Regions from separate parts of the Rhizobium sp. LjRoot98 genome, predicted to be linked through region 1. Evidence: riboswitches for the same ligand, from Rfam matches in the RefSeq annotation. Region 1 holds a riboswitch; each other region holds the start of a gene.

What was found. Region 1 has a riboswitch for cobalamin ahead of ACSQ3J_RS03360 (aromatic ring-hydroxylating oxygenase subunit alpha). Riboswitches for the same ligand answer to the same signal wherever they lie in the genome.
Region 2: it holds a riboswitch for cobalamin, as region 1 does, so the genes downstream of both, ACSQ3J_RS05575 (ABC transporter substrate-binding protein) here and ACSQ3J_RS03360 (aromatic ring-hydroxylating oxygenase subunit alpha) in region 1, are expected to answer to the same signal.
Region 3: it holds a riboswitch for cobalamin, as region 1 does, so the genes downstream of both, cobU (bifunctional adenosylcobinamide kinase/adenosylcobinamide-phosphate guanylyltransferase) here and ACSQ3J_RS03360 (aromatic ring-hydroxylating oxygenase subunit alpha) in region 1, are expected to answer to the same signal.

Annotation. Positions count from the first base shown of each region.
Region 1 is NZ_CAXUPW020000001.1:673,192-677,553, reverse strand. It holds gene ACSQ3J_RS03370 (diguanylate cyclase domain-containing protein) at 1-537, shown strand, start outside; gene ACSQ3J_RS03365 (DUF6656 family protein) at 538-1,143, opposite strand; cobalamin riboswitch at 1,496-1,694, shown strand; gene ACSQ3J_RS03360 (aromatic ring-hydroxylating oxygenase subunit alpha) at 1,815-3,065, shown strand; gene ACSQ3J_RS03355 (hybrid-cluster NAD(P)-dependent oxidoreductase) at 3,067-4,164, shown strand; gene ACSQ3J_RS03350 (phosphoethanolamine transferase) at 4,301-4,362, opposite strand, start outside.
Region 2 is NZ_CAXUPW020000001.1:1,115,751-1,120,112, reverse strand. It holds gene ACSQ3J_RS05590 (hypothetical protein) at 1-218, opposite strand, end outside; gene ACSQ3J_RS05585 (IS110 family transposase) at 389-1,423, shown strand; gene ACSQ3J_RS05580 (hypothetical protein) at 1,668-1,850, opposite strand; cobalamin riboswitch at 2,114-2,346, shown strand; gene ACSQ3J_RS05575 (ABC transporter substrate-binding protein) at 2,570-3,616, shown strand; gene ACSQ3J_RS05570 (FecCD family ABC transporter permease) at 3,613-4,362, shown strand, end outside.
Region 3 is NZ_CAXUPW020000002.1:370,542-374,903, forward strand. It holds gene ACSQ3J_RS10350 (cobyric acid synthase) at 1-728, shown strand, start outside; gene ACSQ3J_RS10355 (chloride channel protein) at 744-2,534, opposite strand; cobalamin riboswitch at 2,678-3,073, shown strand; gene cobU (bifunctional adenosylcobinamide kinase/adenosylcobinamide-phosphate guanylyltransferase) at 3,249-3,773, shown strand; gene cobW (cobalamin biosynthesis protein CobW) at 3,777-4,362, shown strand, end outside.

The sequences.
Region 1 (4,362 bases):
TCCGATGCGGTCACCGGGCTCGCCAATCGCCGGGCCTTCAACAAGGCGCTCGCCAAGGTCTACGCTGATCCCGATCTGCCGCTTGCTTGTGGTATTGCCGTTGCCGAGCCCGATACCAGCCGGCGGCTGTCGGGAGAACAGGCGGCCGCATTGGCCGAACCGCTTGCCCGGCATATCGGTGGCATTATCCAGCAAGCGTTTCCCTCAAGCGAACTGGTCGCCCGTTTCGACGGAACCCGTTTCGGTTTTCTGGTGGGGACGGGTGAGGAACGGGAAGTGGTGCGGCTCGTGGCGCTGCTGCGCTCGGCCCTGCGCAGCACGCATTTTACGCATCCGAAAACCGGGCGCGATCTCGGCTGTGTCACGCTATCGGTCGGCATCTGCATGTCGGATGACGCCACCAATGCCTTCGATCTCGTTAATACGGCCGAAAAGGCGCTCGCCAGGGCGCAGGGCAAAGGTGGCGATCAGACGATCGTGCATGGCGCCGAGAGTGAGCCGCTGCCCGGGCGAGACTGGCTGATCTACAAGCAGTGATCAAAGGCTACCGATGATCTTGCGGAGCTCTGCATTGCGGGCGCCGAGCAGAAGCACGTTCTTCAATGCCTCCTTGGGGTCGCGGGTGCGAAACAGCAGTCCGTTGTCATGCACCGCACGGTTGACGGTCAACTTGCCGGCCTCTGCGTCCATCTCCGTCGCCACCGCGAAATACATCCGTGAATAGCCAAGCTTGATCTTCTCGAAGAAGTGCTGGTCGTCGCCGATATCGGAAAAGAAATTGGCAATATAGAACGACCAGCGGACGTCCTCGAACTTGGCGAATTTCGTCCGCGCGGCCGTGACATGGCAATAGCCGAGATGCGGGCTATCGGCCAGCGTCCGGTGAAAAAGCAGTTTTGGGAAGCGGATCGACCGGTGAAAGCTGTTGATCCGGTCATGTGTGACGGAGCCGGCCGTTTCCAGTTTCTTGCCGGTGCGGGCAGCGACTTCCTGGTGGGTCAGGTAGCGCTTCTCGGCCGCGCTCCATTGCTGCTGGTGCCGGTTGATCCGTCCTGTGCGCAGGAATTCGGTATAGACCGCGGCCTTCGGCGATGGTTCCGGCTTCTTGACCACAGCGGTATCGAAATATCTCAAGTTTGACATCGGCCTGTACCAGACTGCGGGTGTGTCGACAAAACACACCGGGACGGAATCGCTTATGAGCCAAAGCTACTGCGTTATGGTTAATGCAGTCTTGCTGGCTGTCAGCCTTTTGCCTCGACCGTGTGCGATGGCGATGGCAGTGTTTTCGCCGTGAAGTGTCGCAAAAGGGCTGCATCCGTGCCGATTGCCGAAGCGCTGGGCGGAAAACCGGATTTTTGCTTCAAATTCAGCCGATCACATTGTTTCTGCTTATAAAATAGTCAGGTTGACGGCGACGCCACGCAATATTTTCCGTGTCGTCTTTCTGGAATCGGATGTCGTTAACTGGCGGCTGTTTTCCAAGGTCTGAGGATTAGATGAAGACACTCAAGGTGCCGCCTTTATAGGGAAGGGCGGAGAATTGGGAAGCCGGTCGAAATCCGGCGCTGCCCCCGCAACGGTGGTGGAGCGAAACCTCGGCAAAAGGCCACTGGAGAAATCCGGGAAGGCGCCGGGACAGTCCGCAAGGACAGCTCCAGAGCCCGGAAACCAGCCTTGTGATGAAATTGATATCTGGGTTGCGGCGGGCAGCCGGAAGGAGAACCACATTAACCACGCGCTCTCCCGGCGCGGCGGTGGTTCCTTTCCTGCCTGCTGCCACCGTAAAAGTTGGCGAGCACAAGGAAATGACCATGGATCTCCGCAGCGAAGTCCTCCGAAAATTGATGAACCGCCGTGACACACATAGTCTCGAGCAGGCCTTCTATACCGATCCCGATCTGTACAAGCTCGACATGGAGCAGATCTGGTACAAGGACTGGCTGTTCATCGGCCACGATTGTGAAATCCCGAAGGCGGGCAATTATTTCACCGCCCAGGTCGGCGAATATCCGGTTGTTATCGTACGCGACCGCACCGGCACCGTCCGCGCGTTGCACAATTCCTGCCGCCATCGCGGCTCGCGCGTCTGCGCCGGCGCCAAGGGCTCATCGGCCAAGCTTGTCTGTCCCTATCACCAGTGGACCTACGAACTGGACGGCAAGCTCCTGTTTGCGCGCCAGATGGGCGAAGACTTCGACAAGAACCAGCACGGCCTGAAACCGATCCATTGTGAAACCATCGGCGGCTACATTTTTATCTGCCTGGCCGACGAGGCGATGGACTTCCAGCCGATGCGCGACATGGTCTCGTCCTATCTGACGCCGCACAATCTCAAGGACACCAAGGTGGCCTTCGAAAGCACGATCATCGAGAAGGGCAACTGGAAGCTCGTCTGGGAAAACAACCGCGAGTGCTATCACTGTGCGGCGAACCATCCGGAACTCTGCCGCACCTATCCGGAGGCGCCGACGGCGACCGGCGTGCAGGGCGCCAAGGACGATCCGGTCATCGCCGCCCATTGGGCGCATTGCGAAGCGTCGGGTTTGCCAAGCGAGTTCAAGATGGATCAGAGCGGCCAGTTCCGCGTCGCCCGCATGCCGCTAATCGAGGGTGCGGAAAGCTACACCATGTCCGGCAAGCGCGCCGTCAAGCGCCAGCTTTCCGACGATGTCAGTCAGAGCCATATCGGCACGCTGCTGCTGTTCCATTACCCTAGTACCTGGAACCATGTGCTGGCCGATCACGCCATCACCTTCCGCGTCCTGCCGCTTGGTCCGGAACTGACCCAGGTCACCACAAAGTGGCTGGTGCACAAGGATGCCGTCGAGGGAGTCGATTACAACCTTGAAGAATTGACCCATGTCTGGACGGAAACCAACGACCAGGACCGCCAAATCGTAGAGGAAAACGCCTTCGGCATCCGCTCGCCCGCCTATCAGCCCGGACCCTATTCGCCGGAGCACGAAGGTGGCGTGATGCAGTTCGTCGAATGGTACACCAACTTCATGCAGGGCCGGCTCAAGGGCATTGCGACGTCGCCATCTCTGGTTCGGGTTGCTTGACATGACGATTGTTTCCTCCTTCCGGCACTTCGACGAGCTGCAGCCGTTCAACGATCGCCAGCAATTGCTGGAGTGCATTTCCGTTACCGCGGAAGGGCCGGACGTGATGACGTTCGGCTTCAAGGCGGACAAGGACAGCTGGTTCCGTTATCTGCCGGGCCAGTTCGTCACACTCGAACTGCCGGTGACGCCGGACGATCCGGTGATGCGCACCTACACCCTGTCCTCGACGCCGTCGCGGCCGTTTTCGGTGGCCGTGACCGTCAAGGCCCAGGCATCCAGCATTGGTACACGCTGGATGTTCGACCACCTAAAGCCGGGCATGAAGCTGAAGGCTTTCGGGCCGCTCGGCGATTTTTCCTTCGTGCGTCATCCCGGTGAAAAATATCTGTTCATCTCCGCCGGTTCCGGGATCACGCCGATGATGTCGATGACCCGCTGGATGGCCGATTGCGCGCCGCAGACGGATGTCTCGTTCCTGTCCTGCGCCCGCCAGCCGGATGATCTGCTGTTCCGCGACGAGCTGGAAAACATCTCGCGCAACATGCCGAACCTCAATCTCGGCTTCATCGTCGAGACCCATGCGCCGCGTCACAGCTGGCACGGGCTGCGCGGCCGCATCGAGACGTCCAAGCTGGCACTGCTGGCGCCGGATTTCCGCGACCGCACCGTCTTCTGCTGTGGTCCCGAGCCGTTCATGCGCGGCGTCAAATCGATGCTGGAAAGCGTCGGCTTCGACATGAACCGCTATCATGAGGAGAGCTTTCAGCCAGCCAGCGCGCCGGATCCGGCCGAGCTTGCCATCCGGGCCGGTGCGGGCGAGGCGGATGCTTCCGCTGTGTCCACCATCACGTTTACGATGGCGGGCAAGGACGCCAAGTGCCAGCCCGGCCAGACCATCCTGCAAACGGCGCGCGCCGCAGGTGTGCGTATCGGGGCTGCCTGCGAGGGCGGGTTGTGCGGCACCTGCCGGGTGATGAAGATTTCGGGCGAGGTCGAGATGAACCACAATGGCGGCATCCTCGATGATGAAATCGATGAGGGCTACATCCTCGCCTGCTGTTCGCGCCCGATCGGGGACGTGCAAATCGAGGCATGACGGTCTGTAAATACGCAGTTTGAACGGCCGCTGCTCCTCACGCCCGGCCGGGCGTGAGGAGCAGCCAATCGTACAAGGGGCATGCCCTGAAAGGCCGACGCGGCCGAGTTCGTCTATCGGCTGAAATACCCCTGGATCAGGATTCCGGCACGACCGGGTTTGCCACTGCGGCCGAGCGGCAGGCTGCAAACACGTCAA
Region 2 (4,362 bases), 440 kb from region 1:
AGCTTCAGCGAGCGATCCGGCTGGATGATATAGGTTTCGTAGGCAACGCCGGTCACGGTGCGGAACGAATTGTGCACGACACTGCCGACCGGTGATTTCGTCAGCTTCGTGCGCGGCTGGCCGCCATAAGTGATACTGCCCGGGATCGGCTCGACATCCGGCGCGGTGCACGAGGCCAGCATCAGCGCGGCTACACTCAGGAAAATGAGAGGTTTCATCGGGTCTACTCCGCGAGGGCATTCATCGAAAGAATGTAGCGGTATTGGCGGCACATTCAAGCGTGGCCGTTCGCGGCGGAAGGTCTGGCGCTGAGTTGGTTATGGGATGGCCCGCCCTTCCGAGAACATGGAGTATGATGTCTCGTCATTGAAGGAAGAGGAGCCAGATCATGACGATTTCGATACTTGGCATCGACATAGGAAAGAACAGCTGCAGCGTTGTCGGAGTTGACGACAAAGGTGCGGTGATTGTCCGCCGAACGATGCGGCGTCAGACGCTCATTTTGTTTGTAGGCAAGATGCCGGCATGCATCATTGCTATGGAAGCATGCTGCGGCGCTCACCACCTGGGGCGACTTTTCGAGGCACGAGGACACGAAGTGCGATTGATGTCGCCCGAGTATGTTCGCCCCTATATTAAAGCGCAGAAGAACGACGACAGGGATGCGGAGGGCATCGCGGAAGCCGCGTCGCGTCCAACAATGCGATTCGTCGACCTCAAGAGTGCGGAGCAGCTCGATATTCAGTCGCTGCACAGGGTTCGATCGCGCCTCGTCGCACAAAGAACCACGTTGATCAATCAAATCCGGGCGATCCTCCTTGAGCGCGGTCTCATTTTTGCTGCCGGTCGTCGCAAGCTTGAGGTTGCCCTAGATGTCCTTCCGGATGATCAAGAGGCCAACTTGTCTCCGCGCATGCATCAACTGATTTTTGACTTGCGAGACGAGTGGAAAGTGTTGGATACGAAGATTGCAGCGCTGAACGCTGAGTTCGTGTCGCTCGCGCGGCATAATCTTGCGATGCGTCGTTTAACGACTATCCCCGGCATCGGCGTACTTAACGCCACAGCCCTGGTTGCCGCGATCGGCGACGCCAGCAGCTTCAAACATGCGCGAGATCTCGGCGCGTGGCTGGGGCTCGTTCCACGACAGTTCACGACCGGAGGCAAGCCACGTCTGCTCGGAATAACGAAACGCGGCAACAACTACCTCCGAACTTTGCTTGTGCACGGCGCACGAGCGGCGATGCCCGTACTCAGTCAAAGCGATACGCCTGTCGGCCAGTGGCTTCGAGCGCTAGTTTCCCGCGGTATTCACCGTAATGTTGCGATCGTGGCCCTTGCAAACAAGCTTGCGCGTATTGCCTGGGCGATTTTACGCAAGGAGCAACCGTATGAAAGTACCTTCGGCGTAACGCCAGCATAACAGGATTGGCTGCGCCTACACGCAGCCCATGATGTTTGCGAGAAGGAATACAGATGGCCTGACAGTCAATCGGCGTTCAGAAAGCCCAGGCGTGGAAATGGTTCATTGAAACCGTGTTGGTTATCGTGGCTCTGGACGTGCGGATATCCATCTTGGCCACGGCGTGACCGTGAGACCGAATACGTTGAAGCAGACTGCACAGGAATCTAAAAAACTACTTGCAAACAGGGCGGGCCATACGTTCCTAGTGCTTGGGTCTGTCCTGGTTTGACGCGGGAAAGACGAAATGAAGCTGGCCCGACTTGATCGAGGCGCGCTCGATCAGAGCCTTGTGCTCTTCCCGCATCGCCTGCGAACGCTCCCGGAATGCCCTCGACCGCGCCAGAACCGCCTGTGTCCGCGCCGTAATTTCATCAACATGGCTCATGTCTTACCTCAACGGTTATCCGGTGGAGTGATCCTGCCAAGCAAGGATACGATGCCTGCCGGCCTGCATTGCCTCATTTGTTCACTTTATGTTCCATTTTCAAGCAAGAGTCAATGGACTGATAAACTCGGCCTGAGGCGCTTGGTTTTGGGGAAGAAGCTTCGTCGGCCAAGCTTCAGTCAGCCGGTTTTGAGAGCAAATCGAGAATCAACCGTAAAGCGCAAGACGCCATCTGTTTCGCCTTGACGCGCCTTGATGCCTGATGCTAACTCGCCGCCGACGGTTCCCCGAGCGATGACTCCGAGGGGATTAATAGGGAACACGGTGAGGACGACCCAGCAGGGACCTAGACCGTGGCTGCCCCCGCAACTGTAAGCGGATTGCCGCTCATCCTCGTGACGCGAAAATGCGTCATGCCACTGGGAGAACTCCCGGGAAGGCAGATGAGATGCAGATATCCGTAAGCCAGGAGACCTGCCGTCAAAAGATCGATCCAACGTCACGGGCGGGGATGCCCTGAACAGGAGAATTTGATGACGGTTTCCTGCCGGCCTAACAGCGTATTCATACGTATTCTCCCGGATTTCCCACCACGCGGCATCTGTTTCATCGCGGGCTGAAAGGCTTCGGCAGCGAACATGCCGTGTTTGGTGTTGTTCGCCACGACGTCTTTGCCCTCACAGAATCCGTCCAGAGGCGTGATTCATCCGGAGGACTAAATGTTCATTTCCAAAACATCCCGGCATATCGGCAAATCGCTGGTCGTGCTGGCCAATGCCGCAGTTCTTGCGGCCCTTGCATCGACGCAGGCCTTTGCCGAGAAGACCCAGTATCCGCTGACATTCCACAATTGCGGCCGTGAGGTTACCGTCAATCAGGCTCCAGAACGCGCTGTTTCAATCGGACAAAGCACCACCGAAATCCTTTACTTGCTCGGCGTTCACGAAAAAATGGTCGGCACGGCGCTGTGGATCGGCCCTGTTCTGAAAGGGTACGAGGAGATCAATGCCAAGGTCGAACGGTTGGCGGATAATGATCCAAGCTTCGAGAGCGTCATCGGCAAGAAACCCGATCTGGTGACAGCCCAGTTCGAGTGGATGATTGGCCCAGAAGGCGTCGTTGGTACGCCGCAGCAGTTTGAGGAATTGGCCATCCCCGTCTATGTCTCGCCATCGGATTGTGTCGGCAAGGACAATTCGAGCGGTGGCGACGGTGTCCGCAAAGGTGTCTTCACCATGGACCTGATCTATCAGGAAATCGCCGAACTCGCGAAAATCTACGACGTTCAGGACCAGGGCGCGAAGGTCATCGCCGATCTCAAGGCGCGCGAAGAGGCGGCTCGCAAAAAGATCACCACCGCCAACGACAAGCTCTCTGCCGTGTTCTGGTTCTCAAGCGCCGAGAAGGACATCGACCCTTATGTCGCGGGCAGGAATGGTGCGCCGGGCTATATTCTCCGCACACTCGGTATCAAGAACGTCATCGACAGCGAAGAGGAATGGCCGACGGTCGGCTGGGAAACGATTGCCAAGTCAAACCCGACCATCATCGTGGCGGGCGCGTTGGACCGCCGCCGCTTTCCGGCCGATGACATCGCGGTCAAGCAGGAATTCCTGACGACCGATCCCGTTGCCAGCCTGATGCCTGCCGTCAAGGAGGGGCACGTGGTGGTCATGGACGCCCAGGCGATGAACCCGACGATCCGCACTATCGAGGGCATCGAGGTGCTCGCTGACGCGATCGCCGCATCCGGCCTCAACAAGTGATCGCCATCACCTCTTCCCTCTCAAAGACAAGCGCCATCCTGCTGGCGCTTGTCGTTCTGGTCGCAGCGCTCTGGCTGGGCGCGGCGATCGGCGAGACTGCCATTCCCATGGACATCGTCGCCAAGACCGTGGCCAATCGGCTCTGGAACGCGGGCTATCCGCTCGATCCGCTCGATCAGGGTATTGTCTGGAACTACCGGATGAGCCGCGCCGTTGTCGCCGCTTGCTGCGGTTCGGCCTTGGCGGTTTCCGGTGTCGTGTTGCAGGCGCTGCTCCGGAACCCATTGGCTGATCCCTATATTCTCGGCATTTCCGCCGGGGCTTCGACCGGCGCGGTCGGCGTGGCAATTCTCGGCTTCGGAGCGGGTTTTCTGACGATGCCTGCAGGCGCATTCGCCGGAGCTCTGATCGCCTTTGGCCTCGTCAGCCTGCTCGCCTTGCGCGCCGGACGGGGCACCAGCGCGATCATTCTGGCCGGTGTTGCCGGTTCGCAGCTCTTCAATGCGCTGACGTCCTTCATTGTCACGAAGGCGGCCAATGCGGAGCAGGCCCGCGGTATCATGTTCTGGCTGCTTGGAAACCTTTCCGGTGTCCGCTGGACTGACGTCTCGCTTGCGCTTCCCGTCGCCGTGATCGGCCTTGCGGTCTGCCTCTGGCAGGCGCGCGCGCTTGACGCCTTCACCTTCGGCTCGGAATCGGCCGCCTCTTTGGGCATTCATGTCCGCCGCGTCTACGCCATCCTGATC
Region 3 (4,362 bases), on a different contig from region 1:
TGGCACGTGGAACGGGCAGGGCGTTGAAGGTTGCCGTGCCGGTTCTGTCACGCATCGCCAATTTCGACGATCTCGATCCTCTGGCTGCCGAACCAGAGGTCGATCTGGTCTTTGTGCGGCCCGGTGAGCGCATTCCTGCCGATGCCGGTCTTGTCGTCATACCCGGATCGAAGGCAACAATTGCCGATCTTGCGGATTTTCGGGCTCAAGGCTGGGACCGCGATTTGCAGGCGCATGTGCGGCGTAGTGGCCGTGTCATCGGCATTTGCGGTGGATACCAGATGCTGGGAGACCGGGTCACCGATCCGCATGGTATCGAAGGCAATGTCGGCGAAATCCCAGGGCTTGGCCTTCTGGCAGTCGAAACGGAGATGGCGCCGGAAAAGACGGTGCGCAACAGCAGGGCCCGCTCGGCGATCTACGATGTTGCGCTGGAAGGTTATGAAATCCACCTCGGTCGCACCACCGGCTCCGATTGTAACCGCCCGGCCGTGATTATCGATGGCCGCCCGGATGGCGCGGTCTCGGCAGATGGCATGGTCAGCGGAACTTATCTGCATGGGCTGTTTGCCAGCGACGCTTATCGCGCGGCGCTGCTTAAAAGCTTCGGTATCGAGGGGGGCGGCGAAAACTATCGGCTTTCAGTTGACCGTGCGCTCGACGACGTCGCGGCCGAACTGGAGGCGGTGCTGGATCCGCGCTGGCTGGATGGATTGATGCCGTCCTGACAGGCACGCCTTGCCTCAAATCTCTCCCGATGCCTCGCGCCGCCTGCGGTCCAGCTCTTCGCTGTAGCGGCGCAACGTATGGCTTTCCGTCAAAAGGCCGACGACGCGCCGTTCGATGAGGTTGTTGACCACGGCCAGCGCATCGCTCTCCGTGGTGTCGAACAGGGAGGCCGCCTGCTTGGCATTCATGTTCGGCTGCAGGAAATCGTTGGGAAGTCGGACAAAGCCCGAAAGCCCCTGCTTTTCCTCGCTGGCCTCGATGGGGCTGGCATAGACTTCGGGAACCTGGATGATGCCGGCATATTTCGCGCCATCGACGACGACGACGCGTTGTGTTGATCCGAGCGGAAAATCGCGGCGAAAATCCTCCAGCGTTGCGTGGGCGTCGATGGTGCGGACATCGGTACGCATCAGGCGGCCGACCGTCAGGTTACGGATCCAGCCGACATCATGGGCGCTCCGGATGCTTTCGCCGCGCAGATGAAAACGCCAAGTGGCGAACGAGTAGCCGAAGGTGGTTCTGACCACGAGCGATGAGGTGATCACGGCTGCGAGGACCAGAACGGTGATCGGAAAATCACCGGTGATTTCCAGCGCCAGGAAGGTCATGGTCAATGGCCCGCCGATGACGGCGACCGCCAGCGCGCTCATGCCGACAACGGCATAGATGACCGGTGTCAACGTTGCATGGGCAAAGATGTAGGGCGCAGAAAAGGCAAACAGCTTGCCGAGCAGCGCACCCATAAACAGCGAGGCAAAGAACAGGCCGCCACGAAATCCTGAACCGATCGAGACGGCCGAGGCGAGCGATTTCAGGAGGAACAGACCGATCAACATCGGGATCGCCGGCGAACTGGCGAGATTGAGGTGCAAGGCGCCGTGACCGGCCGAAAGAACCTGCGGTGAGACCAGCGCCAGAAGGCCAACGACGACACCACCAAGCGCAGGCCGCATCGGCGCAGGGATCGAACTGCGGCGGGCAAGACCCTCGACCAGCGAGACACCCTTCATCAACAGGATGCCCATGCCGGCACAGAAGCAGCCGAGCAGCAATGCTGGCAGATAGTCGGCCGGAACGACCGCGCCGAACTGCCCGACATCGATGGTGAAATCACCGGCATAGAGCCATCGGGCGACGAGATTGGCGATCAATGCGGATACGACGACCGGCGTCAGCGACACGATCGTATAGGTGCCGATGATCAGCTCGAACGCATAGAAGGCGCCAGTCAAGGGTGCGTTGAACGCGGCGGCGATGGCTCCGGCGGCGCCACAGCCGACCAGCGTGCGCAGATCCGAGCGGCGAAGCTGCAGCGAAACGCCGAGCTTGGAGGCGATGCCGGACGCAAGCTGGGTGTACCCGGCCTCAAGCCCGACAGAGGCGCCAAAGCCGTTGGAGATCAGGTTCTGGACCGCGACGATGATGCTGTCGGTCAAGGACAGCCGGCCGCCATGCAGGGCGTTGGCCTCGATCGGGTCGACCATTGGCTTTTTACGCCACGACGCCAGAAGAAGCATCACAAGGCCAAGAATGATCCCGCCGACGACCGGCGCGATCAACACCGAGATTTCGCCCCGCAGATCGCTCGCGCTCAACCTTTGTTCGTCGGCAATCCCGAAAATCAGGCTGTGCAGGCGGCTGGATATGATGCTCATCGCGGTCACGGCGAGACCTGACGTGATGCCGACGATCATGCCCGCGACGACCAGGCCGAGTTCACTGCGCCGCGCAAAGGCCCGCATGCGTCCACGGTCAAACAGCAGCGAGAGATAGCCGAGGCGGCGCAGGTCGAATTTGGGTATCATCTTCAGCTTCATTGCCAGGCCATCCAGTCTCCGCGCCGTCCTAGAAGGCATGGCATTGGAGATCAAGTGAAGTCTTGATCACATCACGCTAAACCGAGGTGGCGGAGATAGTGTCGCAATTGACTTGATCCAGGTGAGCGCCTAATCATCAGTCATTGGATGGTTCCCGATATGCTTGTGCATGCCGGGAGTAAATGGGAATGCGACGGGCCGGACCCAAGCCGGGCGTCCTTATCGCAGCCGACCCCGCGACTGTAGAACGGTCAGGGTTCACCATTCGGGAAAGCCGGTGCTTCCGGACTGTCCGCATTCGCGGCAGCGGCACGCATCGGCCCAACCGGAAAAGCCACTGGAGTGGCATTACGATCAGCCGGGGCCGGACGCCTCTATTGTCTACGAATCGTCCACCTCTTCGTGATGCCTGCCGATTGCGGTCAAGCAATCTGGCGCAAACCTCCGGGAAGGCGAGGTGGGCCCGTTCGTCCCTTTGGGGACGTGGCGCCGTGAGCCAGGAGACCTGCCATCCTCAAGAGCCCCATCTTAGCGAGGGGCTCGCACGATCCAGGGAGAGATACTCCCGATGCCAGCACGGAGGTTGTCATGGCTTTATCATCCCGTTCCCCGAACGGCCCGTTTTGCATTGCCGCGCTTTTTCGCTTGCGTGGTCCATTGGTCTGCCTACTTCCCGGCGCGCGCTGAGGCCAGGACCATTCCATGACATCGAAACAATCAGGCAGCACGCTGGTTCTCGGCGGCGCTCGTTCCGGCAAATCCACTTTCGCTGAAAAACTTGTGACGGCGTCGGGTCTCAATATGCATTACGTCGCGACAGGAAGAGCCTGGGACGGCGAGATGCAGGCAAGGATTGCCGAGCATCGCGATCGCCGCGGGCCGGACTGGCAAACCCATGAAGAGCCGCTTGAGCTTGCTGCCTGTCTGAAGGCGATCGATGCGCCGGATCGCATCATTCTGATTGATTGCCTGACGCTCTGGGTCACCAATCTGATGATGGAGCACCGGGATATCGCGGCGGAATTTGAACGGCTTGCGGCTTATGTGCCGCAGGCCAAGGCCCGGCTGGTTTTCGTGTCCAACGAGGTCGGGCTTGGCATCGTGCCGGAGAACCGAATGGCGCGCGATTTTCGCGACCATGCCGGCCGGCTGCACCAGATCATTGCGGAGATATCCGCTGACGTCTATTTTATCGCGGCTGGATTGCCGCTGAAAATGAAGGGTTGATCCATGACCAATGAAAAAGCCGCCCACGGCAAGATTCCTGCCACCGTCATCACCGGCTTCCTCGGCGCCGGCAAGACGACGATGATCCGCAACATCCTGCAGAATGCGGAAGGACGCCGCATCGCGCTGATCATCAACGAGTTCGGCGATCTCGGCGTCGATGGCGAGGTGCTGAAGGGCTGCGGCGCCGAAGCCTGCAGCGAGGACGATATCATCGAGCTGACCAACGGCTGCATCTGCTGCACCGTCGCCGATGATTTCATCCCGACGATGACCAAGCTGCTTGAGCGTGAAAATCGCCCGGACCATATCGTCATCGAGACGTCCGGCCTGGCGCTGCCGCAGCCGCTGATCGCCGCTTTCAACTGGCCGGATATCCGCAGCGAAGTCACGGTCGACGGTGTCGTTACCGTGGTGGACAGCGCTGCCGTTGCCGCCGGGCGTTTTGCCGACGACCACGACAAGGTCGATGCGCTGCGCGTCAACGACGACAATCTCGATCATGAAAGCCCGATCGAAGAACTGTTCGAAGATCAGCTGACCGCGGCCGACCTGATCATTCTCAACAAAACCGACCTGCTCGATTCGA